Regions from separate parts of the Geobacillus sp. BK01 genome, predicted to be linked through region 2. Evidence: predicted binding sites of a transcription regulator. Region 2 holds the regulator's gene; the other holds the start of a gene.
What was found. The regulator Rex, encoded in region 2, represses fermentation and respiration genes when NADH is low (regulators of the CRP and FNR family bind a similar motif). The targets are predictions, from matches to a motif close to TTGTGAAATATTTCACAA.
Positions count from the first base shown of each region.

Region 1: ACTVDO_RS04780 (TIGR04053 family radical SAM/SPASM domain-containing protein) is a predicted target of Rex. The motif match lies at 2,206-2,223, and genes of this name have one in related genera.

Region 1 covers NZ_JBQPTH010000003.1:124,873-140,049, forward strand. Annotated here, with positions in the region: gene ACTVDO_RS04770 (MFS transporter) at 1-224, opposite strand, end outside; partial or broken gene ACTVDO_RS04775 (ABC transporter permease) at 586-804, opposite strand; gene ACTVDO_RS04780 (TIGR04053 family radical SAM/SPASM domain-containing protein) at 1,040-2,158, opposite strand; gene ACTVDO_RS04785 (carboxymuconolactone decarboxylase family protein) at 2,327-2,773, opposite strand; gene ACTVDO_RS04790 (molybdenum cofactor guanylyltransferase) at 2,956-3,558, opposite strand; gene ACTVDO_RS04795 (DUF2249 domain-containing protein) at 3,663-3,896, opposite strand; gene ACTVDO_RS04800 (hypothetical protein) at 4,025-4,195, shown strand; gene ACTVDO_RS04805 (nitric-oxide reductase large subunit) at 4,259-6,622, opposite strand; gene ACTVDO_RS04810 (Crp/Fnr family transcriptional regulator) at 6,855-7,547, shown strand; gene ACTVDO_RS04815 (DUF2249 domain-containing protein) at 7,625-7,864, shown strand; gene ACTVDO_RS04820 (DUF2249 domain-containing protein) at 7,861-8,070, shown strand; gene ACTVDO_RS04825 (hypothetical protein) at 8,067-9,317, shown strand; gene ACTVDO_RS04830 (metal-sulfur cluster assembly factor) at 9,339-9,641, shown strand; gene ACTVDO_RS04835 (GerAB/ArcD/ProY family transporter) at 9,929-11,020, shown strand; gene ACTVDO_RS04840 (spore germination protein) at 11,020-12,555, shown strand; gene ACTVDO_RS04845 (Ger(x)C family spore germination protein) at 12,552-13,706, shown strand; gene ACTVDO_RS04850 (hypothetical protein) at 13,904-14,149, opposite strand; gene ACTVDO_RS04855 (heavy metal translocating P-type ATPase) at 14,203-15,177, opposite strand, start outside.
Region 2 covers NZ_JBQPTH010000029.1:9,414-24,590, forward strand. Annotated here, with positions in the region: gene ACTVDO_RS16255 (AAA family ATPase) at 1-359, opposite strand, end outside; gene ACTVDO_RS16260 (Nramp family divalent metal transporter) at 488-1,711, shown strand; gene fumC (class II fumarate hydratase) at 1,755-3,125, opposite strand; gene ACTVDO_RS16270 (cation:proton antiporter regulatory subunit) at 3,840-4,334, shown strand; gene ACTVDO_RS16275 (cation:proton antiporter) at 4,344-5,582, shown strand; gene groL (chaperonin GroEL) at 5,909-7,528, opposite strand; gene groES (co-chaperone GroES) at 7,651-7,935, opposite strand; gene ACTVDO_RS16290 (CPBP family intramembrane glutamic endopeptidase) at 8,293-9,027, shown strand; gene ACTVDO_RS16295 (YdiK family protein) at 9,024-9,203, shown strand; gene tatC (twin-arginine translocase subunit TatC) at 9,242-10,015, opposite strand; gene tatA (twin-arginine translocase TatA/TatE family subunit) at 10,036-10,188, opposite strand; gene ACTVDO_RS16310 (redox-sensing transcriptional repressor Rex) at 10,204-10,845, opposite strand; gene moaC (cyclic pyranopterin monophosphate synthase MoaC) at 10,861-11,349, opposite strand; gene ACTVDO_RS16320 (ABC-F family ATP-binding cassette domain-containing protein) at 11,448-13,379, shown strand; gene ACTVDO_RS16325 (hypothetical protein) at 13,364-13,639, opposite strand; gene tsaD (tRNA (adenosine(37)-N6)-threonylcarbamoyltransferase complex transferase subunit TsaD) at 13,718-14,731, opposite strand; gene rimI (ribosomal protein S18-alanine N-acetyltransferase) at 14,728-15,177, opposite strand, start outside; gene tsaB (tRNA (adenosine(37)-N6)-threonylcarbamoyltransferase complex dimerization subunit type 1 TsaB) at 15,140-15,177, opposite strand, start outside.

The sequences.
Region 1 (15,177 bases), on a different contig from region 2:
GAAAACAGCCTTCTCCCGCCGATCCGGTCCGTCCAAATGCCAAGCGGCAAACGCATGATCGAGCCGAGCAGCACCGGAATGGCGACCAAAATGCTTTTTTGTGTCGATGTCAGTCCATACATTTCTTGGAATGTACTCGCGAGCGGTGAAAAGACGGCCCATACAGCGAATGAAAATGTCATTGCCAACGTTGTGATCGGCAACAACGCCTTTTGTTTATTCATGAAAAGCCCCTCCCTAACCTTCAAAATATGTGGCTTTGTTTGTAATTCCATCATACGCAGGCACGGAAAATAGATTTGTGAGGTTTATCACATTTGCCGTTGTTGTCACCGTTTCGTCAAAGTTGCTGTCACGTTTTTGTCAAAAATGGCTTTTCATCATTATATTGTTTTCTTGCCCAAGCGGCGCATGTATGACAAAAACAGCCATAAAAAAATCCGTTCCTACCAAGGAACGGATGCAGTCGATTAGGTGAAGCACGTTTTTTGCCGCGTTCAAGGCTTTCCAAACATCCCCGCCCCGCGCAAAGTGCCGGCGCCATGCACCATCGACCACGGAAACCGGAAAAGGCCATGCCCGTTCTCACCCGTGCGCCCGGATTTCCTGCCTCACAAATAACAAATAAGCCGCCGCAAAGCAGATGAGAGTGGCCGCGATCAAGGCGGTCGCCTGCGGCCAAATGAGCAGCAAACTTTGCGAAAATGGCAAAGGACCGGCGATGGCGCCAGCGGTCTGTTCGACGGTGACGATCCCCAGCGCCCGGACGTCCGGCGACAACAGCGCGGCTGTCGACTCGTTAAAGCGAGCCTTGAACCGAAAGGGGGAAGCTTAACACCGACAGGGCCGGAAACGTTTATCGTCAACTTAGAACGCCAATGATGTTTCGCGCTAAACAGCGAAAACGGGGAAGGGCGCCTTCCCCCTTCCCCGTATGTTTCGGACACATCACCAACGTCCGCCGCGTGCACCCGGGCGCCGTCCCGCGAACGCGGCGGCGCCGCCATTTTAGAAGAACCGGCCGGTTTTCACCGCCCCTTTACAATTGACTGCGCTCTTTTGTCCGCAGCGCCTTTGGAATGTAAACACAATACGGCTCGCTTTCCAAATAGTCGCCAGTCACCGCGTACGCCCGCGAGCGCGAGCCGCCGCACACATGGCGAAACTCGCAAACGCCGCATTTCCCTTTGTATTTGTCCGGATTGCGCAAATCTTGGAAAATCGGCGAGTGTCGGTAAATGTCCGCAAGCGGCGTTTCCCGGACGTTCCCTGCCTTCACCGGCAGCAGCCCGCTCGGGTAGACGTCGCCGATATGGGAAATGAAGACGAAACCGTTGCCGTCGTTTACCCCTTTCGGCGCGCGGCCGAGCCCGTCGACCTGCCCGGTCAACCCTTGGTTCAACACGTCTTCGTAACGGATGCCGCCTTTCGCCGCTTTTCCTTCGCGCATTTTCGCCTGCAGCACGACGCGGCGGTAATGCTGGCCTGCCGTTGTTTTGATGTCAAACGGAACGCGCTTGCTCGTTTCATACAGCCAGCGGAACACCCGCTCATGCTCAACCGGAGAAATCATATCCTCCTCTTTTCCCCTGCCTGTCGGCACAAGGAAAAAGACGCTCCAAAGGACGCATTTTAACTTCTCGACGAGCGCCACCATCTCGTCAAGCACATGAACATTGTACCGCGAAATGACGGTGTTGATTTGCACGGGAATGTCAAGTTCATGCAAGTAGTGAATCGCGCGGATCGTCAAATCGAATGAGCCGCTCGTGCCGCGGAAATGGTCGTGAATCTCGGCATTCGGCCCGTCAAGACTGAACGCCCAGCGCGACAAGCCGACTTCTTTCGCCTTGCGGATCGCTTCTTTCGTCACGTTCGGCGTCGCGCTCGGCGTCATCGACACGCGCAATCCTTTGTCGATCGCATATTTCGCCAAATCGTACACATCCGGCCGCATGAGCGGATCGCCTCCCGTAAAGACGAGCATCGGCTGATCCATCTCGTAAATGTCATCGATCAGCTTTTTCCCTTCCTCAAACGTCAACTCGCGCGGATCGCGATGATATTGCGCTTCGGCGCGGCAATGAAGGCATTTTAATTGACACGCCCTCGTCAACTCCCAAATAACGATAAACGGGTTTTCATTGAAATCGCGCATCATGTCCCCTCCTCGGCCTCCATTGTACCGCAACACTTAGGCGCATTATGTGATATCCATCACATCCGCAGCGAGGCCACAACAGATGGCGATCGCACCTTGAATGAAGACGACGGCCGCGTGTACGATCGGATGTGGCGACAGATCCTCAGCTGCAACAAAAAATGATTAAAAGCAGCCCGGATACATACCTGTTGAAATCGCCATTCTATTCCAACAGTTAATGGTGTTAATCGCCATAATTAAGTCTACGTATTCCTTTTCACTAAAAAACTGGCGAACCTTTTCATACAAATGTTGGGGAACCCCATTATTTGAAATAAGCGTAACTGCTTCGGTTAATTCCAGTACCGCCTTTTCTTTCTCAGAAAAAATGTCGTAAGCTTCACGCCAAACGCTAATTAAATTAATACGTTGTGCAGTTTCTCCCATGTTTCGTAAATCCCTAGTGTGCATATCTACACAAAAGGCGCATCCGTTAATTTGTGAGGCACGAATTTTAATTAGCTCATAGAGCGTTTTGTCGAGCCCACTCTTGTTCATAAATTCCTCTAGTTTAGTTAGGGTTTCAAATGCTTCTGGGTTTTCAATACGGTAATTGAAGCGCAGGGTCATCACCGTTCTCCTCCTTTTTAGACAATTTTCTCCGCACTTACCTTGATCCCCCTCTTCAGCCCTAGTATAGAACGCACCACTTCCTTTCGATGCCAGCGAAAATTACACAGCGGTGGATCTATACGCCTTTCCTCTTCTTTCACCGTCGGCCCACGATAATGCCAACGAAGGCAAGCCGCCTATCAAAAGCAGCATCTATCTGAGCGGCTTTCGTATTGTTGTTGTGTATTCACATTGTGCCACACTTTCTCCTCGACACCGAGCTGATTCGTGTCAATATACCGGACGCGAATCCGTTCAAGGAGCGCCGTCATCCGCCGTTCACCGATATCAAGCAGCTCGGCGATCACAGGGCTGAGCCGCCGGTGGTATAAGGCGACCAATGGCTCCGGACGGCCGCCATGGAGCGGGACGATGGCATCAACCATCGGATCGATATAGGAAACAAGCCGATTCGTCACTTCCTGCCGCATGTACGGCATGTCGCACGGCAGGACGAACACCCAATCCGCCTGGCTCTGTTCCATCACGGTGTAAATGCCGGCAAGCGGCCCACAGCCGCGGCAGCGCTCCACGTCAAGCAACACCGGGATGTCCGTTTGCCGGCGGAATTCATCGACAAGCGACGGGTGGCTGACGATATACAGTTCATCGGCGACAGACCGCAATGCCGCAACAGACCAGGTGAAAAACGGCGCGCCTTCGTGCAGCGCAAACGCCTTCGGCCGCCCGAATCGGCGCGACTGGCCGCCGGCGAGCACCGCTCCGGCAATGGTTGGTTTCATCACCCTTCCCCTTTCCGGACATCGTTTGTTTTTACCGTACCATACGAACCGTCGAAAAAAAAAGATTTCCGCCTGCAGACGGAAATCCCGATGAAACGGTGCAGTTATTTCTTTCCGATCGCCACCCGCCATACGTCCGGCCCTTCCTCCAAATACTCCCACGTAAATTCGTCCGGACGCTCCATCATGAACTGGTATTGCAATGGACGCGGGTCGTGGTCGTTCACCAGTTCCATCACTTCCCCCGGCTTTAAGCTGTCAAACAGCCGGAAAATCGCCGGATGGCGATCGCGCGGCGGATAGTCCGGGGCGTGGATTTTTGCGGCAAATTGGCTCATAACGTCGGCCTCCTTTGTAGTATAATGAATTATATACTCATCATAGCCGCTTTGGCCTACGACGGTAGTGACGCGCGTCACAGCCGGACGGTGAACATTTTCAATCCCTGTGAAAGGAGAAATGGCGGTTGGAAGAGCTTGTTGGCTTTTGCGCGCAATGCGGCAAGCCGATCCATTGTCTGCATGGGTTTTTAAACGGTGTCGTCAGCCGGGAAACAGAGACGTTATACTGCTTTCCGTGCCATGACAAGCAAAAAGAGAAAGAAAACAGCGAAACGAGCGAATGCCACGGGCGATAATCTTTATTGGTGAAAACGTTTCAAAATGAAACGCACAGCGGATTCCGCTGTGCGTGTTTGTTTTTACTCTTCTTCAGCTAAGTTTACGACCGGCAGCTCTTCCCCTTCGCGATGCGTCGGTTTGCGCAAGTGGAACATCACTTTCACCGCAAAGGCAAGCAAGGCGACGACGCCGATTAAAAAGATCGTATCCGGAACGAAGCGGATGAGCAACAAGTTTTGCACGATGTCTTGCTGCAGGAAAGACGGCGAACGCGACGCCCAATAGCCGTTCACAAATGCTTCTTTGATTTGCAACACCCCGACCGGAAGAAGCGTGATGACGATCATGCCTGCAAGCCCGATATTTAACATCCAGCACGAGAATTTCAGCCATTTGTCATTCCATGCTTCCGGTTTGACGATGTTGCGCAGCGAGTAAAGAAGCACGGCAATCGCGAACATGCCATACACGCCCATCATCGCCCCGTGGCCGTGGGCCGGCGTTAAAAACTGCCCGTGTTCAAAGTAGCTGACAGCCGGCAAGTTGATGAGAAAACCGAGCACGCCGGCGCCGACTAAGTTCCAAATAGCGGTCGAAATTAAGAACCAGAACGTCGCTTTGTACGGGAAGTTGACCCCGCCGTCGCGCATCATTTTGTATTGTTCGTACGCTTCCAAAATGAGCAGTGTAAGCGGGATGACTTCAAGCGCCGAGAACACCGCCCCAAGGGCGATCCAAATTTCCGGTGAACCGTTGTAGTAATAGTGGTGTCCGATGCCGATCACACCGCTGCCCAACAAAAGAGTAAATTGGAAATAGAGCGCTCGAACGGTCGATTTTTTCGTCACAAGCCGCATTTGCACGAGCAAGAATCCGATCACAACAACGGCAAACACTTCAAAAATCCCTTCCACCCATAAGTGGATGATCCACCAACGCCAAAAGTCGGCCATCGTAAAGTTCGTATCCGGCTCCATAAAGAAGGCGAAAATGTAGAAGAACGGAACGGCGATGGCTGAGTAAAACAGCAAGTGGATGAGCCCGCCTCTGTCGCTTTCCCGCTTCAGCCCGCGTTTGACACCGCGGAAGACGATAAACAGCCAAAGCAGCATGCCCACGACTAAAATAATTTGCCAGACGCGGCCAAGTTCAAGGTATTCCCAACCTTGGTGGCCAAACAAGAACCAGCTGTTTCCTAAGTAACCGTTGACGCCGAGCCATTGGCCGATCATGCTGCCGCCGACAAGGACGACAAGCGCCCAAAACAGGAGATCGACAAGCAGCCCTTGCTTTTTCGGCTCTTGTCCGCCGACAAGCGGAGCGACGAAAATTCCCATGCCAAGCCATGCCGTTGCGATCCAGAAAATGGCCAACTGCAAATGGTAACTTTTAGCGATATTAAACGGCAGCAAGTCGTAAATCCCATCAATGCCAAAGAAACTGTCCGGCTCGGTGTAGTAGTGGGCAAGCAACGCCCCGAACATCGTTTGCACGAAGAACAGTGCCGCGACGACAACGAAATATTTGCCCGCTTTCACTTGCGAAGCGGTGAGCGGCTGCCGCCGCAAATCGATAACCGGAAACTTCCCTTCCGCATACGCCTCTTGCATCCCTAACTGATAGCGGTAAAACACGTACAAAATGATCCCGACGAACAAAATCAAAATCGTGACGCTGGCGCCGCTCCACCAGACAGCCGAGAACGACATCGTATTGCCGGCGTCTTCATAATATGGCCAGTTGTTCGTATACGTAATTTCGTCGCCAATTCTCAACGTGCTCGACAGCCAGGCGGTCCAGAAGAAAAAGTCAGCAATTTGTTGGATTTGATCGCCCTCAGCGACCCAAGCGCGATCCGTTTTTGGCATATCGGTTTCCTTAATCAATCCTTTTTTCAATCCCCAACCGTCGCCATTCGTAAACACGTCGCGGTAATAGTCGCGCACGTTTTCAAGCCCGTACACTTGGGCGTCCGTTAACACCAGCACATCGGTTACCGGATTATAGCGGTTTTTTCGCATTTCGCTGATGACTTGTTCGCGAATGACCGTTTTTTCCTCATCCGTTAACTCGGAAAACGGCTTGTTGTATTTCTCGTTTGCTTTGTAGTCTTGCATGCCTTCCGTGTAAACTTTGAGCGCTTCGGCTGTGTAGTCCGGTCCCATATACGACCCGTGGCCCAGCACGGTGCCGTAATCCATCAGCCCGTATTTTTGGAAGACAGCTTGCCCGCCGATGATCGTTTCTTTCGTCATCAGCACTTGACCGTCTTCGCTGCGCACTTCTTTTGGCCTTGGCGCCATCTCTTTAAAAATCCAATACCCGCCGACAAGCAGGACGGTAAAGCTGATTAAAATGGTGAAAATAAGAATGGATTTGAGAAAACTATTGGTCGTTTGCCGCCCCGGCCGGACATTGGGGCGAACGGATCGCTGAATCTCCATGTAGCGCAACCTCCTTCTCGTTTGTTCGTCCCCATTGTAGCGCTCTTCGCTTTGACCGATTTGTGAGCGGGGGCAAACATCCACTATGATTTATATCACAGCTTTGAAGTGTGAGAATTTATACAATGAAGGCAGAAGGCGCCAAACGGTGCGGCTTTTCAACAAAAGAAAGGCATCGATGTCCCATTGGCAATTGTCACACTTTTGTCACATTTCCAAAGGAGAGAACGCCATGGCGAACCATTGGATGAAAGACCGTCTCAAAACCGTTCCGTTGTTTCGCGAACTGTCCGATTACGAGCTCGACTCGCTTGTCGCCATCTCCCACGTGCGCGTCTACAAGCCGCGGACGTTCGTCTTTATGCAAGGCGACCCGCTCGAGCGCGTCTATTTCATTCATTCCGGCACGGTGAAAATTTATAAAACCGACTTGAGCGGAAAAGAACAAATCGTTTCGCTTTTGCAGACGGGAGAAATGTTTCCGCACGCCGGCTTTTTCTTAAAAGGCACGTATCCGGCTCACGCTGAAGTGGTCGAGGAAGCGACGTTGGTCGCCATTCCGATCCACGATTTCGAGCAAGTGCTGATGGCGAGTCCTGAGCTATGCATGAAACTGTTTCGCGTCATGGGGGAAAAAATCGTCGACTTGCAAAACCGGCTTGAGGCCCAGGTGCTCCATAATACGTACGAACAAATCGTGCTTCTATTGTTGCGGCTGACGCGCACGAACGCCGTCAAGCAAGGGAAATGGCACCGCCTCACCGCCCATGTGACAAACCGCGAACTGGCCAATATGATCGGCACGGCGCGGGAAACGGTGAGCCGGACGTTAAGCCAGCTGAAACGAAAAGGGTTGATTCATGTCGATGAACACGGCTTTTATTTGATCGATCAGGAAGGGTTGGAAAAAGAAATCTTTTTCTAACGATCTATGTGTGAGCCATATCACAACACCGGTTGTTGAAAATGATTATCATAGTAGTCAAAAAGGAGGAAATGTACATGGCTGTCACGATCGAACTCGATGTGCGCGAAGACTTGCGGCAAAAACGGGAACCGTTTGAAAAGATTATGAACGCCATTAAGCCGCTGCAGCCGGGCGATACGTTCATTTTGCATGCCCCGTTCAAGCCGCTGCCGCTGTTTCCGATTATGAAAGCGAAAGGATTTACGTACGAGGCCGAACAAATCGAGAAAAAACATTGGAAAGTGACGTTCACCAAACAGGGGGGAGACAAATGATCCTAGACAACCGCGGATTGGAGCCGCCGCAACCGATGATGCGGACGCTTGCCGCCCTCGCGAAACTCAATCAAGGTGAAACGTTGACGATCATCAACGACCGCCGCCCGATGTTTTTGTACGAACAGCTCGATGAGCTCGGCTACCGGCACGAAACGTTCGCACGCGAAGACGGCAGCTTCGAAATTCGAATTACGAAAGGATGAGCAACGTGTTTCCTACTCGCACGGGAACGGAAACAGACGTCCGTCTGCCGTTTTCGTTTATCATGTTCGCCGTGTTAGCGTTCGCCGTCTCGCAACTTATGCTGCTTTGGGCCGTTCCTGCCCTTAGCGGCGGCACGTTCCGGCTGCCGCTCGTCTGGGCGGCGGCCCACCTCGGCCTGCTCGGGTTCGCCTTAATGACGGCCATGGGGGCGATGTATCAACTCGTTCCCGTCGCCTTTTTGACGCCGATTTGGAGCGAGCGGCTCGGCTTTTGGCAATTTGCCGTGACAGCAACCGGCATTGTCGCGTTTGCCGTAAGCCTGGCGGTGGCGCCCAACCAGGCGTTTCTTCCCGGCTTGCTGCTTTTGCTTGGCATCGTTTTGTTCGTCTGGCAAATGGCGATGACGTTGAGAAAGCAAGAAACGAAAAACGTCATGACGCTCTTTGTCGCCACATCGCTGTTGTTTTTGCTGCTGACGGCAGCCGCCGGGGGGATGCTGGCGTTTCACTTTTTTGCCGCTACAGGCGCCAACAGCCACGAATCGGTGTTCGGGCTGCATGTGCTGTTTGGGCTGTGCGGTTGGTTTACGCTGCTTATCATCGGCTTTTCGTACAAAATGGCGCCGATGTTTTCGCTCGCCCACGGCTTTTCGCTGCGGCCGGCGCGCTACGTCTATGCGCTGTACACCGGCGGGATTGCGGTGGCGTTCGCCAGCCTATTCTCGCCAAACAAGGCAGGGCTTGCGGTCGGTGCCGCTTTGCTCATGGGCGGATTCGCCGTTTTCGCCTGGCATATCCGCGCCATTTTGCAAAAGCGAATGAAAAAAACGCTTGACCGTCCGTTTCAATTTTCCGTGACGGCGGTGGCCATCGGCCTTGCGCTGCACGCGGCCGCCGTCATCGCCATCATAGCCGGCAGCGGACGGTGGCTTGGCATCATCCTCTATCTTTCTACAATCGGCTGGATCGGCTTTAGCATCATCGGCTATTTGTTTAAAATCGTGCCGTTTTTATGGTGGACGCATCGTTACAGCGAAAAAGTCGGCCAACAAAACGTGCCGACGTTAAAACAAATGATGAACGAGCGGGCCATCACCATTCAATGCCGCCTATGGCTCGCCGCCTTGGCGCTGGCGGCTGTGGCGCTGGCTGTCGCCAGCGTGCCGCTGTTGGCCATCGCTCAAGTATTGTTAGCTGGATTAAGCGTTGCTTTTGCCGGAACGATTTTAGCGGTCTTTCGAAAATAAAGGAATGAGGAGGAAAACACGATGGATGTCCGCGAACTTGCCATTCAACAGCTGAAAACGGTCATAGATCCGGAGCTTGGCATTAACGTTGTCGATTTAGGATTAATTTATGACTTGCAAATTGAAAATGGCCATATCGATGTGCTCATGACGCTCACCACTCCCGGCTGCCCGCTTCACGACTCGATCGCCGGCGGCGTCAAACGGGCGCTCGAGCAAATCGACGGCGTCCGCGATGTACGCGTCCAAGTGACATGGAACCCGCCTTGGACGCCGGAACGGATGAGCGAAGAAGCGCTCCGGCAGCTTGGCTATTTTGCCTGAAAAAAGCAGCGCTTCGATTCCCCTTGGGCCGCCCTTCCATACTGACGGAGCGGCCCTTTTCGCAAACAAAGAAAGGCTCATATGAAAAAATGGCTCTTTCCTCACCTAGCGGTTCGTTCACCACACCGCACCAAAACATCCCGATGTCATTCATCCGTTGCATTCCCCTTCCTTATCGTTGCAGTGACCGACACCTTGTTCCCCTAGATGGCTATGCATAGTTTGTTTCTAGTTGGAAACAATGTTGTCTATCAGGATCAATTTCACAGTCAAGAAAGGGAATCACGATGAACGGGCAGCCGCTGAACGTTATACAACTACTAAGTGTGATTATGCTTTCCACCGGCCTGATGAATCACGTTCTTGTTATTCCCATCTTGCTTGAAGCATCGCATCGGGACGCATGGATCGCCGCTGCGGCCGATTTGCTTATTCTCCCTATCTGGCTGCTTCTTCTTTATTTTGTCATTAAACAGACCAACGGTCAGCCGCTGTTCGAGTGGCTGAGCACCCAATTCTCGCCCATCATTGCTTATGCGGTTGCTTTCATTAGCACCATCTTTTTATTGGTGCATAGTTTTGTCACTTTATTTGATACTGTCACCTTTACAACGACATCTTATTTGCCGGCGACGCCACGATGGGCGCTGATTGTTGCCATCACCGGCCTTTGTTTTTATAGCGCTTACCGCGGCATCCAATCCATTGCAAATGTTTCGCTTATCCTGTTGTCATTTGTCACCGTGTTTGGATTTTTTGTTATGTTATCCACTATGCAGCATAAAGATCATTCTTTGTTAAAACCTATGCTTGAACACGGGTGGATGCCTGTTCTGCACGGCATGGCATACGCCGGGGCCGGCTACACGGAAGTGATTATGCTTTTGTTCATCACCCACCGGCTGCCGAACACATTTTCATGGAAATCGCTTCTTATGATCGCCATCTTTACAGGCAGTTTGAGCATCGGGCCGACGATCGGCGCTATTACGGAGTTCGGCCCTGAGCAAGCTACACGCCTTCGCTATCCGGCTTTTGAACAATGGAGGTTGGTTAACTTAGGGACATACATCGAACATGTCGATTTTTTATCCGTCCATCAATGGCTGTCTGGAGCTTTCATTCGCATTTCACTATTTACAGCGCTCATTGTCGAGCTGTTTCCAATTCAACATCGAGAAACGCGCCGGTGGGTATTGATGGTCGTTTATCTCGCCATTATATCGGCAGCGCTCGTTCCGATCGGGGATGATCAATTTTTCCACTTCGTTAAGCATTGGGTTTTGCCGTCATCGCTTGTTTTCTCTCTTTCCCTTTCGGTTTTGCTCAGCCTATTAGGGGTATTTTCCCATCTCCAGCAGAAAAGGAGGTCGTCATAATGCCGACATCGATGCGAGCAGCCGGACAAAAACGGGTAACCGACGATCATACGGGGTTAGAAACTATTGTCATTTCTGAGGAAGCGTTGCGGGCGATGTATGAAAAATGCGATGATGTCATCATCACTGAGGCTGCGGTTCAGTCCACTATAACTGACGGGGATATGGGCGCTGTTCGGCTGTTCTTTCTGTATTGTGAAGAACTATGCGATACACAAATGCTGCAAAAAGCCGTTTATCCGATGCTTCGTGACATGTGCAGACGATGTTCGTGCCGCTCGACAGCCGACATTGAAACGTGTAAACCGGCAACGCTCGAATATATAGGAAAAGAAGTGCGAATCGATGATCTAAACTTCCGGCTGTTTAGCGGCGATTTGCTCATTTATTTCGAAGAGGCGGGCGCGTTATATGCCATGGCCATCGCCAGCCCGCCAAACCGTGATCCGGAAGAACCGAATACAGAAGTATCGATCCGCGGCCCGAAAGACGGGTTTATTGAAGAAATCAGCAAAAATGTCGCGTTAATTCGGAAGCGAATCCGTTCGCACCGTCTCGTTTACGAATCGTTTATTATCGGCACGCGCAGCCAGACAAAAGTAGGGCTGCTCTATATCGACGATATTGCCCATGCCGATGTGATCGGTGAAATGAGACATCGTTTAACGAATTTATATGTAGATTCCGTGACAAGCACAAACCAAATCGAGCATTGGATTTCCGATCATCGGTTTTCGATCTTCCCTTTGTTCGGATATACCGGAAGGCCGGATTTCGCTGTCACTTCGCTTCTTAACGGGCGGTTTGTGATATTGGTTGACGGATCGCCGACCGCTTTAATCGGCCCGGGCAATTTGACGTTTTTATTGAATACTTCCGAAGACAATCATACATTTTTCTTGTTTGTCGTTTTTCAACGTTTGATCCGTCTCGTCGGCACGTCAGTGTCCATTTTGCTCCCGGGTGGATGGGTGGCCTTAACGACATTCCATCAAGACCAGCTCCCGTTTACATTGTTAGCAACGCTTGTCCTTTCCCGGCAAGGGGTGCCGCTTCCTGTATCTTTGGAAATGTTTATCATGGTGATTTTATTTGAAGTGTTTAAAGAAGCGGGAATGCGCCTGCCTCTTGCAATTGGACAGACGTTGTCAGTCGTCGGCGGTCTGATTATCGGCCAGGCGGCCATTAACGCCGGGCTCACTTCGCCGGCGACGCTTGTGGTCGCCGCGATTTCCATTATTTCTTCCTTTACGCTTGTCAACCAAAACTTATCGGGCACTGCTACCTTATTGCGGTTTTTCGTTCTAATTTGTTCCTCGTTCCTTGGATTGTTTGGATTTATGCTTTCGTCTTTTTTAGTCTTGGCGTATGCCGCCAATTTGCAAACATGCGGTGTTCCTTATGTCGCTCCCTTGATGCCCGCCTCGAAAGAAGCCGGAAAAGTTGTTGTGTCAAGCACGTGGAAGCAGTTTCGCACACGCGCCCGCATATTGCATCCGAACGACTCGACACCGAGAGGGGAAAAAGGCGAATGACTAAGCGGTTGCTGGCGCCCCTCCTCGCAGCGGTTTTGCTCAGCGGCTGCTGGGGAGCGCGCAACATTGACCATATCGTTTACATTCATGCGGTTGGCATCGATTATCAAGACGGAAAATTCGTTTTATACGTTCAGCTTGTCAGTTTCAGCGGCTTGGCCAAAGTCGAAGCCGGGGGAGCGAGAGAACAAGCAGCTCTTTCAGTCGGCAAGGCGACAGCGGAAACGTTTGATCTTGCCGCCCATAAAATTTATCAATCCATCCAGCAAATGGTTTCCTGGGGGCACGTGAAAAGCATCGTCTTCACCAAACGGGCGTTGCAGCCGCACGTGATCCGAAACACTATTGACTTATTAACCCGGTATAACGAAATTCGCCATACGATTTGGGTGTATGCCACTGATGAGCCGTTAGAGCAATTGTTTCGGGCCACACCGCTGTTGCTTACCTCTTCGTATTACTCGCTGTTATCGAACCCGGAGGAGCTTTTTCGACAAAGCTCGTTTATCCGCCCGATTCGCTTGAACCGGTTTATCGCCCATCTTGACGAGCCAGCCATGACCGCCCGCCTCCCTTATTTGGGACTGACCAAAACATCATGGACGGAAGACGAAAAAAACAAAACGATGTTGCAGCTCCAAGGTGTTTGCTTTTTGCATCATTACAAGCTGCAGGCATGCGCCCGCTTTCCTGAGGCGAAAGGAATCCGCTGGGTTGAACAAGATATTCACCGCACCCCTCTCGCCATTCGGAAAGAAGGGAAAATAGCGGCTACGCTTATTGTTCGCAGCCCGCATGCCGAGTGGACGCTAAAACGTGACAACGGCAAATACACCGCCCATTTACACGTTCGAATTGATGGGAACATTATAGAAGAAGCGAATGACTCATTGTCCCGGAACGAGCTCGTCCGGCTCGCAAAACAAACCGTCAAACAGGAAATACGGCGCACTTATCAGTGGGGGGCGTCCCGGGGGATCGATACGCTCAATCTCTCCGCCGTTTTCCACCGGAACGCCTTACACGAATGGCGGCGCTTATCGGTCAATGGAACCATTCCGCTGAACGATAGGTTTCTCCCTTCCATCTCTGTGGATCTTATAATCCGTTCAGGTGGAAAAGAAAAAGCCGACTACCGCGTAGGGGATTGAAAAAAGCAACCATTGCGATGAGCAAGCAAAAGGGCAATCATCATCAAATGATCGATTGTCGCGAACAACTGACACCGCTATTCGCTTAAAGAATGACTATATACAACGCAAACAGCACACGACACGGAACGACGGGCATTTCCGTGTTGTGTGCTTTTCTCCTCCGCGGGATCCGCTTCCTGTTGGCGTTTGATCTCCTATTCAAACAACACGTTCAACAACCATGCCAGCAAAGGAACGATGACAAAAAAGGCCAAGGCGACGAATCCGAAGCATCGAATCCACCGGGGAAATCCCCGCCAGTCGAGGGCTTCCCGCTTCATCGCTCCTCCGGCTGTGATCCGATCCAACTCCTCGGTCGGCGAAAACACCCGGTCATCCATCGGTGGAACTTGTTCTGTCAGCTCTGTTTCATGGATCGCTTTTTCCCGAAAATGGTTCATGGCGCCCCCTCCCCGCAGTCGTCAGCAAACAGCTTGCATTTTCGCCAAACCTTCTAACCCTTCACCCGCAACAGGCGCATGCTGTTGAGCGTCACGAGCAGCGTCGCCCCCATGTCGGCGAACACCGCAAGCCAAAGGGTGAGCCAGCCTGGGACGGCAGCCACGAGTGCCAACACTTTGAACCCTAAGGCGATGGCGATGTTTTGTTTAACGATGGCAAGCGTTCGGCGCCCAAGGTGGATCGTGTACGGAAGCTGGCGCAAGTCATCGGCCATCAGCACGACATCAGCCGTTTCCAAGGCGGTGTCGGTCCCCGCCCCGCCCATCGCCACGCCGACATCGGCCGCGGCCAAGGCAGGAGCGTCATTCACCCCGTCGCCGACCATGGCGGTTATGCCGCAACGTTGTTTCAACTCGCGGATCGCCGCCAGCTTCTCTTCGGGAAGCAGCCCGGCGCGAACGTCCGATACGCCCGCTTGGCGGCCGATGGCCTGTGCCGTTTGCCTGTGGTCGCCTGTCACCATCGCGATTTCCGCCACGCCAAGGCGCCGCAATGCCGCGATCGTATCCGGAGCGGACGGCCGCAATGGATCGGCCGCAGCGACAAGCCCCAACAGCCGGTTGGCGGTGCCAACGGCCATCACCGTTTTTCCTTCGCTGCGGAACACAGCGATTTGTTGTTCCGCTTCACCCGGCAACTCCCCGATCAAGCCGGTGAGCAAGGCGGGGCTGCCGATGTAGTATGTTTCGCTTCCGACAACAGCCTTCACCCCTTGGCCGGTCAATGACTGAAACTCGCCAACCGGCACGTCGAGAAACGGCGTCCCCTCTTCTTCCGCCCGACGGACGATGGCTGAAGCCAAAGGGTGCTGCGACCGTTTTTCGATGGCGGCGGCGATGGCCAGCAGCTGCTCGCGTGTTCCTTCATACACGATGACATCGGTCACGGCCGGTTTCCCTTTCGTCAACGTCCCCGTTTTATCCAAGGCCACCGCCCGCAGCCGGCCGATTTGTTCAAGATGCGCGCC
Region 2 (15,177 bases):
GATTGCGTCTTCGGCGACGTCCGGTTGATCTCATCGGCAAGCACGATATGGGCGACGATCGGCCCGGGCTTGTACTCAAACCGCTGCGTTTTCGGATTATAAACGGAAACGCCGATCACATCGCTCGGCAACAAGTCCGGCGTAAATTGAATGCGCTTCAGCTCAGCGCTGAACGATTTCGCCAACGCACGCACCAACATCGTCTTGCCGACGCCGGGAACGTCTTCAAGCAGCACATGACCTTTAGCCAATAACGCTGTTAAACTGAGGAGGATGACCTCTCGTTTCCCGACGATAACTTGCTCAATGTTGCGGACAACCTTTTCAAAGGAGGAAAGCAGCGGTTCGTTAATCGCCATGACATCAAACTCCTTTTATCGTAATCAATGAATCTTTTAGAGGTAGACAATATATCGTTTATACTATTAATATAATATCGAATATACGCAACTTTTGGAATCAATTTGCAACAAAGGGGAGGAGAAAAATGGGAAAACCCAAATGGACGATGATCGGTCCGGGGCTGATTGTCGCTGCGACCGGGGTCGGGGCTGGAGACTTGGTGGCCGCCCTTGTCGCCGGAACGAACTACGGCCTTGTCTTTATGTGGGCGATTATCGTCGGTGCAGTGTTCAAATTTGTGTTGAATGAAGGGGTCGGCCGTTGGCATTTGCTCAGCGGCAAAACCATTTTCGAGGGCTGGCAATCGATGGGGAAATGGGCCTCGATTTATTTTGGCGTGTACGCCATCATTTGGGGATTTGTCTATGGGGCGGCCGGCACGTCATCATGCGCCTTGGCGATGTCAGCGATGATCCCGTCCATCCCGCTTTGGGCGTGGGCCGTCATCCACGGAGTAGCCGGCTTTGCGATTACTTGGTCCGGCCGCTTTCAATTGTTTGAGCGAGTTATGAACGTGCTCGTCGGACTCATGTTCATTACCGTTGTCGGCTCAGCTCTTCTTGTCTTGCCGCAACTGGACGATCTTTGGAAAACGGCAGTGCCCGACTTGCCGAAAGGCTCGCTGTTATACGCTCTCGGACTGATCGGCGGTGTCGGCGGTTCGATCACGATGGCATCATACGGTTACTGGCTGCAGGAAAACGGATGGAAAGGCCGCTCCTATGTGTCGCCGATGCGCTATGACTCCGCTATTGCCTATATCGTCACCGCCATCTTTACTTTATCGCTGCTTGTGCTTGGGGCAGCCTTGCTGTACGGCACTGACACGACGATCAGCGGCGAGCAAGGACTTGTCTCGTTCGCCACGATCATGGGCAACGAACTGAATCCGGCTGCCCGTTGGCTCTTTTTGCTCGGCTTTTGGTCGGCGTCATTTACGTCGGTCATCGGCGTTTGGAACGGCGTTTCGTATTTGTTTGCCGATTTTGTCCGCAATGTGCGAAAGAAACCTGTGGGCGCAGAATCGCTCAACCGGACAAAAGCGTTCCGGTTCTACGTCTTTTGGCTCACCTTCCCGCCGATGCTCTTGCATTTCATCGGCAAACCGGTCGGACTCATTATCGTCTATGGAGCGCTCGGCGCGCTGTTTATGCCGTTTTTGGCTGTCACACTTCTTTACTTGCTTAATTCGAAAAAAGCGCTTCCGAACGAAGGACGCAACCATTGGCTGTCGAACGCACTGCTCGCTCTTTGCCTGGCACTGTTTGCCGTATTGTCCATCAATGAACTAATCCGCCTGTTTGCCTAGAAAAAACGCTCATCCCGTTTTTCACGGGATGGGCGTTTTTGGACTAAATCATCTTTTCTGGTCTTACCCATTGCTCGTACTGCTCAACGGTAACATACCCGGTTTTTAATGCCGCTTCCTTGAGCGTCAACCCTTCGCGGTGGGCAAGTTTGGCGATTTCCGCCGCCCGGTCATAGCCGATATGCGGGCTTAACGCCGTCACGAGCATGAGCGAACGCTCCACATACTCCTTCATCTTCGCTTCGTTCACTTTCAGCCCTTGGGCGCACCGCTTATCAAACGAACGAATCGCATCGCCGAGCAGTTGCACCGACTGGATGGCGTTGTAGGCGATGACCGGTTTAAACACATTCAATTGAAAGTTGCCTTGGCTCGCCGCAAAACCGATGGCGGCGTCATTGCCGAACACCTGCACGGCGACCATCGTCATCGCTTCGCTTTGCGTCGGATTCACTTTGCCCGGCATGATCGAGCTTCCTGGTTCATTCGCCGGAATGATGATTTCGCCAAGCCCCGAGCGCGGTCCGCTTGCCAGCCAGCGGATGTCATTGGCGATTTTCATCAAATCGGCGGCGAGCGCCTTCAACGCCCCGTGGACGTACACGATCTCATCATGGCTCGTTAACGCATGGAACTTGTTCGCCGCCGAGCGGAATGGATAACCGGTTTGCGCTTTTAGCTGCTCGGCTACCTGCTCGCCAAATCCCGGCGGCGCATTGATCCCGGTGCCGACCGCCGTACCGCCGATCGCCAAATCAAGCAGCTTCTCACTCGCCTCCATGATCATCGCTTTGCTTTTTCCAAGCATCGTCCGCCACCCGGAAATCTCCTGCCCAAACGTGAGCGGTGTGGCATCTTGCAAGTGGGTGCGCCCGATTTTGATCGTCTTCTCATATTGGCGTGCTTTCTCAGCAAACGTTTCGATCAAGCCGTCAAGCGCTGGCAGAAGGTGCGTTTGAATTTTTGTGTAGATCGCGATATGCATCACTGTCGGAAACGTGTCGTTCGAACTTTGTGACATATTCACATCATCGTTCGGATGGATGCTCCCCTCACCGTCCGCGAGCAGCTCGTTCGCTCTTCTCGCCACCACTTCGTTGACATTCATATTTGTCTGCGTCCCGCTTCCCGTCTGCCAGACGACGAGCGGAAAATGGTCATCCCATCGGCCCGCCAAAATTTCCTCGCACGCGGCGACAATCGCCTGTTGCTTCGCTTCACTCAATTTCCCAACCCGATGGTTGACGACGGCCGCCGCCTTTTTCAGCTCAGCGTAGGCGTAAATGAGTTCCAACGGCATTGTTTCCGTGCCGATGCGAAAGTTTTGCCGGCTTCGCTCCGTCTGCGCACCCCAGTACTTATCGGCCGGCACCCGCACCTCACCGAGCGAATCGCGTTCAATTCGTTCGTTCATCGGATGATCCTCCTTCGAGTAAACGCCTTCATTATGTTGTTATTCCCGTTTTGCCCCATTCAACAAGTCAAAATCGATGAAAAAAGATATTTTAACTGTTATAATAAATCATAAATAAAACAACAAAACAGAAAAGTAATATCATTCCTTTTACCTAAAAAATATTCCATTAAAAAATTTTTGACCCATCATCAAAAAGGGGACTTGCATTTTCAAGACAAATCTTGCACCAATATTTAACAAAATACGATATCCAATAATTCAGTAGGGAAATAGTGATTTTAGTTTCCTCTACTTGGATGTTTTTCTTTTTAAGTATATTTTATGGAATTTAACCCTATTTTTACAAAAAGGGGGCTCTTCACCACAAAGTGTACTTGACAAAGAAAGACGATCATGATAGAGAAAATCAAAACAGCATTTTTCCTTTTTATACCACACATCTCTTTGAGCAACATTGCTATCATGTTTGTCTTTAAAAGTCAAGTACATCTTTTGGTGATGAACCAAAAAGGGATGACTTGCACCAATATGGGTAGACTATACATAAACTAACTCATCGTCCACGCACACGTCCGCTTAAAAACCAAATTAAAAATGATTGTAAATCATCTCTGATCAATACAAATCAAGAACTACTTGTCCGATACAGGTGCCTACACCTAAACCGGCACCTTTATTAATAAACAAACATTCACAAGGAGGAGCATGGTCATGAATATTAGAGAAAGCGAACTTCCGGGAATTGGTTGTAAATTCGAAATTATTACTCGAAACCAAGATAAACTCGTCATCGTGATCCATGATGATGGGAGAAGGGAAATTTATCACTTTGATTCCGACGATTACGATGAAGTGGTCAGCAGTGTCACATTAAGCGACCAAGAGGCGCGGCAAATCGCCGGCATACTCGGGGGAATGGCCTACAAACCAAAGGCGCTTGAGAGCGTTGAATTTGCTTTTGATGATTTAATTATCGAATGGTTTCAGGTGGAGCCAAACGCCCCCGCTGTCAATAAAAAAATCGGTGATCTCGATATAAGAAGCCAATTTGGTGTTACAGTGATTGCCATTAAAAAGAAACACTCCCAAAAATCTCATAATCCTGGACCAGATACAGTGATTGAAGCCGGAGATACATTAGTGATATCTGGAGAAAGGCAACAGATTAAGGAAATTATCAGCAAATTGTTGTCGAATAAGGAGTGATGTAAATAAATGGATCACTTAGTATTGGAAGTGGGAACTGCGCTCGTTTTAATTGCTATCGGAGCCATGATCGCTAACAGGTTGAATTTCTCGATTATCCCCTTTCTCATTATCATCGGTATGATAGTAGGTCCTCATGCCCCCACGATTGGGATCATTGACTTAACCTTTATCGAAAGCAATGAAATCATCCAATTTTTAGGAAGAATCGGGGTGCTATTTTTACTCTTTTATTTAGGTCTCGAGTTTTCTGTAGGCAAGTTGATTAAGTCCGGAAAAAACATTGTGATCGGCGGAAGCTTTTATGTCGCGTTAAACTTCGTTTTAGGGCTGCTTTACGGCCGGATCGTCGGAATGCCTTGGTCAGAAACGCTTATTATTGCCGGACTTCTTAGTGTATCGTCGAGCGCGATTGTAGCAAAAGTTCTCGTCGATTTAAAACGAACCGCCAATCCGGAAACAGAGCTTATTTTAGGAATGATCCTTTTTGACGACATTTTTTTAGCACTATTTTTAACGACAATCTCAGGCTTTTTGCTTTCCGGTTCCACCTCATTTTTGGGAATCAGCTTGTCTGTGTTAACGTCCGTCGGCTACATGTTGCTGTTTTTTGTCGTCGCCCGAAAAGGAGCACCTTTGCTCAATAAATGGCTAAACATTAAATCCGATGAAATATTTATCATCGTCATATTCGCCATTCTGTTTTTTATTGCCGGTTTTTCCGAAACCATTCACGTTGCCGAGGCTATTGGCGCCTTATTGCTCGGGCTTGTCTTTTCAGAAACGGAACATCGCGATCGCATTGAACATTTAGTGATTCCGTTCCGAGACTTTTTTGGAGCCGTCTTTTTCTTTAGCTTCGGATTGAGTATTGACCCTTCCACTTTAATTGATGCGTTTTGGCTCTCCTTAGGGGCTGTCGTCGTGACCTTAATCGCCAATATGGTGGCCGGCATGATAGCCGGGAGAAGAGCAGGTTTATCCCACAAAGCCTCCACAAACATCGGGTTAACGATTACGGCGCGCGGCGAGTTTTCCATTATTGTGGCGAACCTGGGGATTACAGCAGGGTTAAACCCTATACTAACCCCGTTTACAGCCCTTTACGTTCTTATGCTTGCTATATTAGGACCGCTCTTCGCAAGAGAGAGCAAAAGTGTTTATAAATGGCTGAACAAAGTATTCAAATGGGACGAAAAAGCCAAAAATGAAAAGAAAGAAAAGCTAAAAGTTGCAGAAAAAAACTGAACGCTCTCCTACCCGGGCGAACGCTTCAGTGACAAGAAAAAACGCGATTGATTTTCACCGATCACATGGCCAAAAAGGCGGTTCGCTCCGCCTTCTTTTTCGTTGTTCATCTTTCTCCTCTCCTCCCTTAAAATCCGTGACGAGCAACGGCCTATATATTCCCCTCAAACTGTAGATAAATGGCTCTTTCACGAAAGAAAAATATGAATCACATCCAAGCAATAGGAGTTTTGATCCAACATGGATGATTTTCGTGGTCAAAATGCGGCCAAAAGAAAAAGAACACCGGGGAAACCCCCAGTGTTCCAAGGTTTTTTGCGGTAAGATTACATCATGCCGCCCATGTCCGGCATGCTCGGGTTGCCGCCTTTATTTTCCTCCGGTTTGTCAGCCACAACGGCTTCTGTTGTCAGCACCATGGCGGCAACAGATGCAGCGTTTTGCAGCGCCGAACGAGTTACTTTCGTCGGGTCGACGATACCGGCTTCGATCATGTCTACCCACTCGCCCGTTGCCGCATTGAAACCAACACCTGCTTTTTCGTTTTTCAGACGCTCAACAATGATCGAGCCTTCCAAACCAGCGTTTTGCGCGATTTGGCGAACCGGCTCTTCGATCGCCCGCAAGACGATTTTCACACCCGTTGCCTCATCGCCCTCTGCTTGGATGGCCGCGACTTTGTTGTAAACGTTCATCAACGCCGTGCCACCGCCGGCAACAATGCCTTCTTCAACTGCAGCGCGAGTCGAGTTGAGCGCGTCTTCGATGCGCAGTTTGCGTTCTTTCAATTCCGTTTCCGTTGCCGCGCCGACTTTGATCACTGCTACGCCGCCAGCCAATTTCGCCAAGCGTTCTTGCAGTTTTTCGCGGTCGAATTCAGACGTTGTTTCTTCAAGCTGCGCACGAATTTGGTTGACGCGCGCTTTGATGCGTTCAGAATCGCCAGCGCCTTCGACGATCGTCGTCGTTTCTTTCGTCACGACCACTTTCGACGCACGGCCAAGCGACGCAATCGTTGTCGATTTCAGTTCGCGACCGAGCTCTTCGGAGATGACTTCACCGCCTGTTAAAATCGCAATGTCTTCGAGCATCGCTTTACGGCGGTCACCGAAGCCAGGCGCTTTAACGGCTACCGCGTTGAACGTACCGCGCAGTTTGTTGACGACGAGCGTTGCCAATGCTTCGCCTTCGACATCTTCGGCAATGATCAAGAGCGGACGGCCGTGTTGGACGACTTGTTCTAAAATCGGCAACAGTTCTTGGATGCTCGATACTTTTTTGTCCGTAATCAAGATGTACGGATTTTCGAGAACAGCTTCCATTTTTTCCGTATCCGTAATCATGTACGGCGAAACATAGCCGCGGTCGAATTGCATCCCTTCGACAACATCGAGTTCTGTCGTAAAGCCTTTCGATTCTTCGAGCGTGATGACGCCGTCATTGCCGACGCGTTCCATCGCTTCAGCGATCAATTGACCGACTTCCTCATCAGCCGCCGAGATCGCAGCAACTTGAGCAATCGACTCTTTCCCTTTGATCGGTTTGGAGATGGCTTTTAACTCTTCAACAGCAACCGCCACCGCCTTTTCAATCCCGCGGCGGATGCCCATCGGATTCGCGCCGGCTGCTACGTTTTTCAGGCCTTCACGAATCATGGCCTGCGCCAATACGGTAGCAGTTGTCGTCCCGTCCCCAGCGATGTCGTTCGTTTTGCTGGCGACTTCAGCGACTAATTTCGCGCCCATGTTTTCAAACGGATCTTCGAGCTCGATTTCTTTTGCAATGGTTACCCCGTCATTCGTGATGAGCGGAGAACCGAATTTTTTCTCCAATACAACGTTGCGGCCTTTCGGACCCAACGTAACTTTCACCGCATCTGCGAGTTTGTCCACCCCGCGCAACATCGCACGGCGCGCTTCTTCGCTGAACTTAATTTCTTTTGCCATACCCCGTTACCTCCTTATGAATTAGTCGCACTGCATGCCGTAAAAAAGTTAAGTATTCGTGTCATGAATAAAGTTGCGTATTTCGTATGTTTTTCAGAATGTTTATGTGGTAAACGCATATATTAGCCGATGACGGCTAAAATATCGCTTTCACGCAAAATTAAGTATTCTTTGCCGTCGTATTTCACTTCCGTGCCGGCATATTTCGAGAAAATGATCCGGTCGCCGACTTCGACTTCCGGCGCGACACGTTGGCCGTTATCGAGCACGCGGCCTGTGCCGACAGCAACGACGCGGCCTTCTTGCGGCTTTTCTTTCGCCGTATCCGGCAGCACGATGCCGCTGGCCGTTTTTTCTTCGGTTTCCACGATTTCAATGACAATACGATCGCCTAATGGCTTCAACACGGGAAACAACCTCCTTAACGATAGTTTTCACCGTTCTTATTAGCACTCATCACAATCGAGTGCTAACACACTTATAATATTAATGAACTCTTCTCCGTTTTGCAAGTAGGAAATACAAAAAAATAACTGTTTTTCTTTTATACGAGAGGAAAGGAGAAAATGAGCTGAACCGCCCCCTCAGCCCATGCGCCTGTCCGCTCGAACCCGTTTTCATTATTGCACATTTCCGAAACCGATAAACAGCGTCTGCTCATTTTTTTGCCATCACGATCCGCCTCTGATAGGCGCGCTTTTCTTATCATTTCGCGGAACATGTGCTACAATACGGATATATTTGAAATAAAGGGGTAAAGTGATTTGAAACGCCACTACTGGTATGTCATTATCACATATATCGCCATGCAGCTGTCTGCCTTTGTCGGCGTGCCGCTCCTCCGTGCCCTCGGCGTTGGTCAAGGTGCACAAACACGCCTTGAAGCAGCGAAAATCGCCTCCGGGTATTGGGCGGTCATCAGCTTTTTATTGGCTTTTGCCATCATTTTATGGTTGCTCCGCGGCGACCGCGATGAGCGGGCGATGCGGCGTCTGTCGCTTGCTTCGTCATGGATGTGGGCGATCTCGGGCGTCTTTTTGGCGCTCGCATCGCAAAGCATTGCTGCCAATATCGAATGGCGTCTATTGGGCATCGAGCCAGGCTCGGAAAACACACAGCACATCATTGACATCATCCGCCTGACGCCATTGCTCGTCGTCGTCACGTCGATCGTCGGCCCGATTTTAGAGGAGCTCATTTTCCGCAAAATCATTTTTGGCTCGCTTTATGAAAAGTACAACTTTTGGTTTGCGGCACTGGTCAGCTCTCTTCTGTTCGCCATCGTGCACATGGAGCCGGAACATTTGCTTTTGTACACGTCCATGGGGATGGTATTCGCCTTTTTATACGCCAAAACCGGGCGCATTTTCGTGCCAATGTTCGCCCACGTAGCGATGAATACGTTTGTCGTTGTCGTTCAAATTTTGTTGGCTGATGAATTGGAAAACATGATGCGTCAGGCGGAACTGCCGTTGGCTGTTTGGAGGTTTTGGCTATGACGCGCCACCCGCGGCTGTTTTCGCTCCCGTATTTCATCTTGGGCTTCCTGTTTACGTATTTGGCGATTGAAAGCGTCCATGAAACCATTTGGAATGTCACGACGATCGCGTTGGCAGCGTTGGCCGCTTTTGATTTCAGCACTGCCCTTCGCCTGTTCTTCACACCAAGACGATGAAACCCTCCCGTTGGGGAGGGTTTTTGCCTGGCGCCGTATCAACCGTCCTCTCGCTGTTGTCCGTAACGTGAATCAACGCTTTCCTGCTCCGCCGCTAATTGTGCCTTTCGATAGCCAATTTTTGCAATCCATATGCTTCCTTCATACAAAAGCGTCAGTGGAATCATGACGATCACTTGCGACAACACATCTGGCGGTGTAATGGCCGCCGCCAATATCAACAGAGCCAAATACGCATACTTGCGGATGTGAACAAGAAGTTGCGGCGTAATCAATCCTAAACGGGTGAAAAACAACACAACAATCGGCAGCTGAAACACAATGCCAAACGGCAACACGAGCTGGAGCAAAAACTGGAAATATTCGTTAATGCCGATCATCTGTTGAATGCCGAGCCGTTCCGCCAACTGATTCATAAACCGGACGACAAATGGAAACAAGACGAAATACGCAAAACTAACCCCAGCTAAAAATAGAATGATCGACGCCGGAATATAGCTGAGCGTCACCCGCCGCTCTTTTTCATACAGCCCTGGGCTGACAAACGCCCAAATTTGGTACAGCAACACCGGAGCAGACAGCACAGCGGCGATCACAAAGGCAAACTGAAAATATACTTTAATCGGATCGGTGAGACGGAAAGCGTTCATCGTTAGTTGTTTTGCCTCGGCGGTCTGCTGCAAATACACAATAACGTCATTGACAAAGAAGAAACTGGCAATGAGCGCCGCGGCGAAAAAGAGAAGCACGATGATAAGCCGTTTCCGCAGCTCTCCGAGGTGTTCATACACCGACATTTCTTTGTCATTCATCGTTTCCCCATCCTGCCTTGTCACCGGTCGGTTTTGTTTTCCTCGTCATCGGCCAACCCTTTCGTTGCATCTTTAAACTCGCGCAGCGACTGGCCGAACGACCGCCCGAGCTCCGGCAATTTTTTCGCGCCAAACAGCAGCAAAATCACAAGGACAATCAAAATGTATTTCACGCTTTATTCTCTCCTTTATGATGGCGATGGATAATTTTTCAAAAAATAAACGAGCGACTGCAATTCAATGGCCAAATCGATATGGTGGACGCGGATATGCCTCGGTACATTCAAGCGCGCCGGGGTGAAGTTTAAAATGCCTTTAATCCCCCGGGCGACAAGGCGGTCGGTAAGCGCTTGGGCCACCGCGGCCGGCACGGTTAAAATGGCGACCGGAATATCGCCGCCAAGCCGCTCCTCGAGCTCATTGAGATGATAGACTGGCACACCGCCGACTGTCGATCCGACTTTCCGTTCATCGACATCAAACGCCATGACAATTTTTGTGTTGTTATTTTTCGAAAAGTTGTAGTTTAAAAAGGCGGTGCCTAAATTGCCGACTCCGAACAAGGCGACTTCCGTCACTTCATCCTCTTCAAGCGTTTGGCGGAAAAACGACAACAAATAATTCACATTATACCCGTACCCTTTTTTGCCGAGGGCGCCAAAATACGAAAAGTCGCGGCGAATCGTCGCCGGGTCGACTTTCACCGCCTCGCTTAGCTCGGCAGAGGATACACGCTGTTTGCCTGACGCATGCAAGTTCTTCAAAAACCGGTAATACAGCGGCAGCCGTTTCGCGGTTGCCTGCGGAATTTTCGGTTGTTCGTTGCTCATGGTTTCATCCCCCAACTAATCGGTTTTCCGTCGATAATGGCCGGACTTCCCGCCCGTTTTTTCGACCAAATACGTCGGACCGATGATCATCCCTTTATCAATCGCTTTGCACATATCATACACGGTTAACGCACACACCGAGGCGGCCGTCAGCGCTTCCATTTCCACCCCTGTGCTCCCTTTCGTCTTGACCGTCACGGTCATCACAAGTTTATACGCTTCCGCCTCTTTTTCCCAAGCAAAGGCAATATCGACGCCTTTTAACATGAGCGGATGGCACATCGGAATGAGATCGGCCGTTTTTTTCGCCGCCATCACTCCGGCCACTTGGGCCACGGCCAACACGTCCCCTTTCCCGATGGCGTTGTTCGTTATTTTTTCATAAATCTCTTCGCTGACGGTGATGCTCGTTTTTGCCACTGCCACCCGTACCGTGTCTTCCTTGTTGGTAATATCGACCATTTTCGCGCGTCCTTGTTCATTGAAATGAGTAAACGACGACAAGACAATCTCCTCCACTTATAAACTATACACGATTTTTCATTATCTGTCTTTGACCGTTTTGACGACATACGTTAAACTATTCCGAGAGGTGAAACGACATGATGATTTTGCAGGTGCACCAGCTCACGAAATATTTTGGCGCTGACCTTATTTTATCGAATATAAAACTAGAAATACAGTCCCGCGACCGAGTTGCCCTCGTCGGCCGCAACGGCGCAGGAAAATCGACATTGTTAAAAATCATCGCCGGAGAACTTTCTTACGACAGCGGCGAAATCATCAAGCCGAGCCATATCAAAATGGGCTATTTGGCGCAAAGCAGCAGTCTTGACTCGTCACGTTCCATTTGGGACGAGATGCTCGACGTGTTCGCACCGCTTCGGGCGATCGAAGCACAGTTGGCAGAGTTCGGCACCCAACTTGGCGACCCGGATGTGCTCGCCGATCCATCTCGCTACGAAAAAACGCTCAAAGCCTATGACGAACTGCAAGAGCAGTACAAAGAACAAGGGGGCTACCAGTACGAAGCCGACATCCGCTCTGTTTTGCACGGGCTGCAATTTTCGTCATACGATTACAAAACAACGCCCGTTTCCTCGCTAAGCGGCGGACAGCGGACGCGGCTCGCCCTCGGAAAACTTCTATTATCTAAGCCGGATTTGCTGATTTTAGACGAGCCGACCAACCATTTGGATCTTGAAACACTCTCTTGGTTGGAGCAATATTTGCAGGCATACCCTGGCGCCGTCCTGCTCGTTTCCCACGACCGCTACTTTTTGGATAAAGTCGTCACTGAGGTATACGAGCTGTCCAACGCGACACTTAAGCGGTATACGGGCAACTATAGCCGCTATTTGGAACAACGGGCCGAGCAATATGAACAAGAGTTAAAACGATATGAGAAACAGCAAGAACAAATCGCCCGTCTCGAAGACTTCATCCGGCGCAACATCGCCCGCGCCTCGACGACCAAACGAGCGCAAAGCCGACGAAAACAGCTAGAAAAAATGGAACGGCTCGAACGCCCCACTGGAGATGAGAAATCGGCCTCCTTTTCCTTCTCGATCGAACGGCCTAGCGGCCATGAAGTGCTTACCGCCGAAGAACTGACCGTTGGTTACGGCGAGGGAACACCCGTCATCCGTCAAATCAGCTTTCGCATCACGCGTGGAGAAAGCATCGCCTTAGTCGGACCGAACGGCATCGGCAAATCAACATTGCTAAAAGCGGTCGCCCGTCGGCTTCCTGTCCAAGCAGGAAGGCTCCGCTACGGCTCAAACGTCCAAATCGGCTATTATGATCAAAATCAAGCCGATTTATCATCGAATAAACGAGTGCTTGATGAACTATGGGATGCCTACCCGGACAAAACCGAGAAAGAAATCCGCACCGTGCTCGGCAACTTTTTATTTTCCGGCGATGACGTCTTAAAACCGGTCTCGGCGTTAAGCGGCGGGGAAAAGGCGCGCCTGGCGCTCGCCAAACTGATGCTGCAAAAGGCGAACGTTCTTATTTTGGACGAGCCGACCAACCATTTGGATCTCGACAGCAAACAGGTGCTCGAACAAGCGCTCATCGACTATCCAGGTACCATTTTGTTCGTCTCCCACGACCGTTATTTCATTAACCGAATTGCGACGAAGCTGTTCGAGCTATCAAGCGGCGGCCTCACCGAATATTTAGGCGACTACGATTACTACATCGCCAAAAAAGCGGAAATGTGCGAACTGGCGCGCCTCAACGCCCACCCGGACAAAACGCCGGACAGCAGTGAATCGACCAAATCCACTTATGAACAGGAAAAGGAAGAGAAAAAGCGGCAGCGCCAGCGCCAACGCCGTCTGGATGAGATCGAGGCTGAGATCGAGGCGCTTGAGGCGCAAATCGCCGAAGTGGAACAGCAATTATGCGACCCGTCTGTTTATGGCGATTATGAAACCGTGCAGCAGTTGTCGCAACAAAACGAAGAGCGAAAACAACAAGTGGAAAAGTTATTGGCCGAATGGGAACAGCTTTACACTTCACTATAACCCCATCCCCATAGCCCGCCCGTGATCGTGGCGGGCTGTTTTTTTAAGTTAGTCACATTATCCACAAAAAAATCCACAATTCCACCTGTGAAATATAAGTTATTCACCGACTTTTCCACATTATCCACAAACAATCCCTTCCTTTTGCCCAAAACGCACTGTGTATTGCTGCCCTTATGTTTGTAGTATTTTCTCGCCTTTTCCACATTGCCCACATCTTGTGGATAAAAATATACACAACCCCTTTCGATCGAAGACAACCAAAACTTGCTCCCTAAACAAAAAGGGCGGTTCTCTTGCCTACTGCAAGCAACCACCCTTTTGTTCTTTATTTTCAACTACATAAGTGGCAAGCCTGGATTGGCATTGAGTGCTAGGTCGGCTCGCTTGCCTTGTTGATGCATTACCGTTCCGGCCGCGGCGATCATCGCCGCGTTGTCGGTGCATAACGACAACGGCGGGATGACCAGCTCCACATCCGGGAGCTCTTTCATTTTGTCTTGCAGCGCGGACCGCAACCCGCGGTTGGCCGCCACCCCGCCGGCGAGCAGCACTTGCTGCACACCGTACTGTTTCGCCGCCTGCACGGTTTTCGTCACTAGCACATCGATGACGCTCGCTTGAAAGCTCGCTGCCATCTGCTTCGGATCAATCTCCTCACCGCGCTGCTTCGCATTATGAAGCACATTGAGCACGGCGGATTTTAAGCCGCTGAAGCTAAAATCGTACGACCCTTCCTCGAGCCATGCCCGCGGCAAGTCAATCACCGGCTCCCCCTCATGGGCAAGCCGGTCAATGTGCGGCCCCCCTGGGTACGGCAAGTGCAACGCCCGGGCGACCTTGTCATACGCTTCGCCAGCTGCGTCGTCGCGCGTCTCGCCAATGACTTGAAACGCCCCGTGTCCTTCCATGTAAACAAGCTCCGTATGCCCGCCGGAAACGACAAGCGCCAACAGCGGAAATTTCATCTCCGCCACGAGCTGGTTGGCATAAATATGACCGGCAATATGATGCACCCCGATAAGCGGCAAGCCGTGGGCAAACGCGAGCGCCTTGGCAGCGTTCACCCCGACAAGAAGCGCCCCAACCAACCCCGGCCCGGCCGTCACCGCAATGGCATCAAGATCGGAAAACGATACGCCAGCCTGCTGCATCGCCTCCTCAATGACGAGTGTAATTTGTTCGACATGGTGGCGCGAGGCAATTTCCGGCACAACGCCGCCAAACCGCCGATGGCTTTCCATTTGCGATGCGACAACATTCGATAAAATCTCTTTTCCGTTTTTCACCACGGCCGCCGCTGTTTCATCGCAGCTCGTTTCAATCCCTAATACATGCACGTTTTCATTCATCTCAGTTTCACCCACATCACTAGCGCATCTTCAAAATTATCCGGATAATACCGTTTGCGGATGCCGCCATTGCGAAACCCGAGCTTTCGGTACAACGACTGGGCGACATGGTTCGAGACGCGCACTTCCAACGTCATCGTCGCCGCCCCATGCTGCCTGGCTGTTTCCATCAGGCGGCGCATAAGCGCTTCGCCGAGCTTTTGTCCGCGAAACTGCGGCAGCACGGCGACGTTCGTCACATGCGCTTCATCAATCACGAGCCACATCCCCGCATACCCGATGATCCGTCCGCGATACACCATGACAATATATTTGGCATAACGGTTGTACATCAGTTCGTTGTAAAAAGATTCCCGGCTCCACGGCGCGGTAAACGACGCCCGTTCAATTTGCACGACCTCATCGATATCATGAACGGTCATCAGCCGGAATTGTACATCGATCCC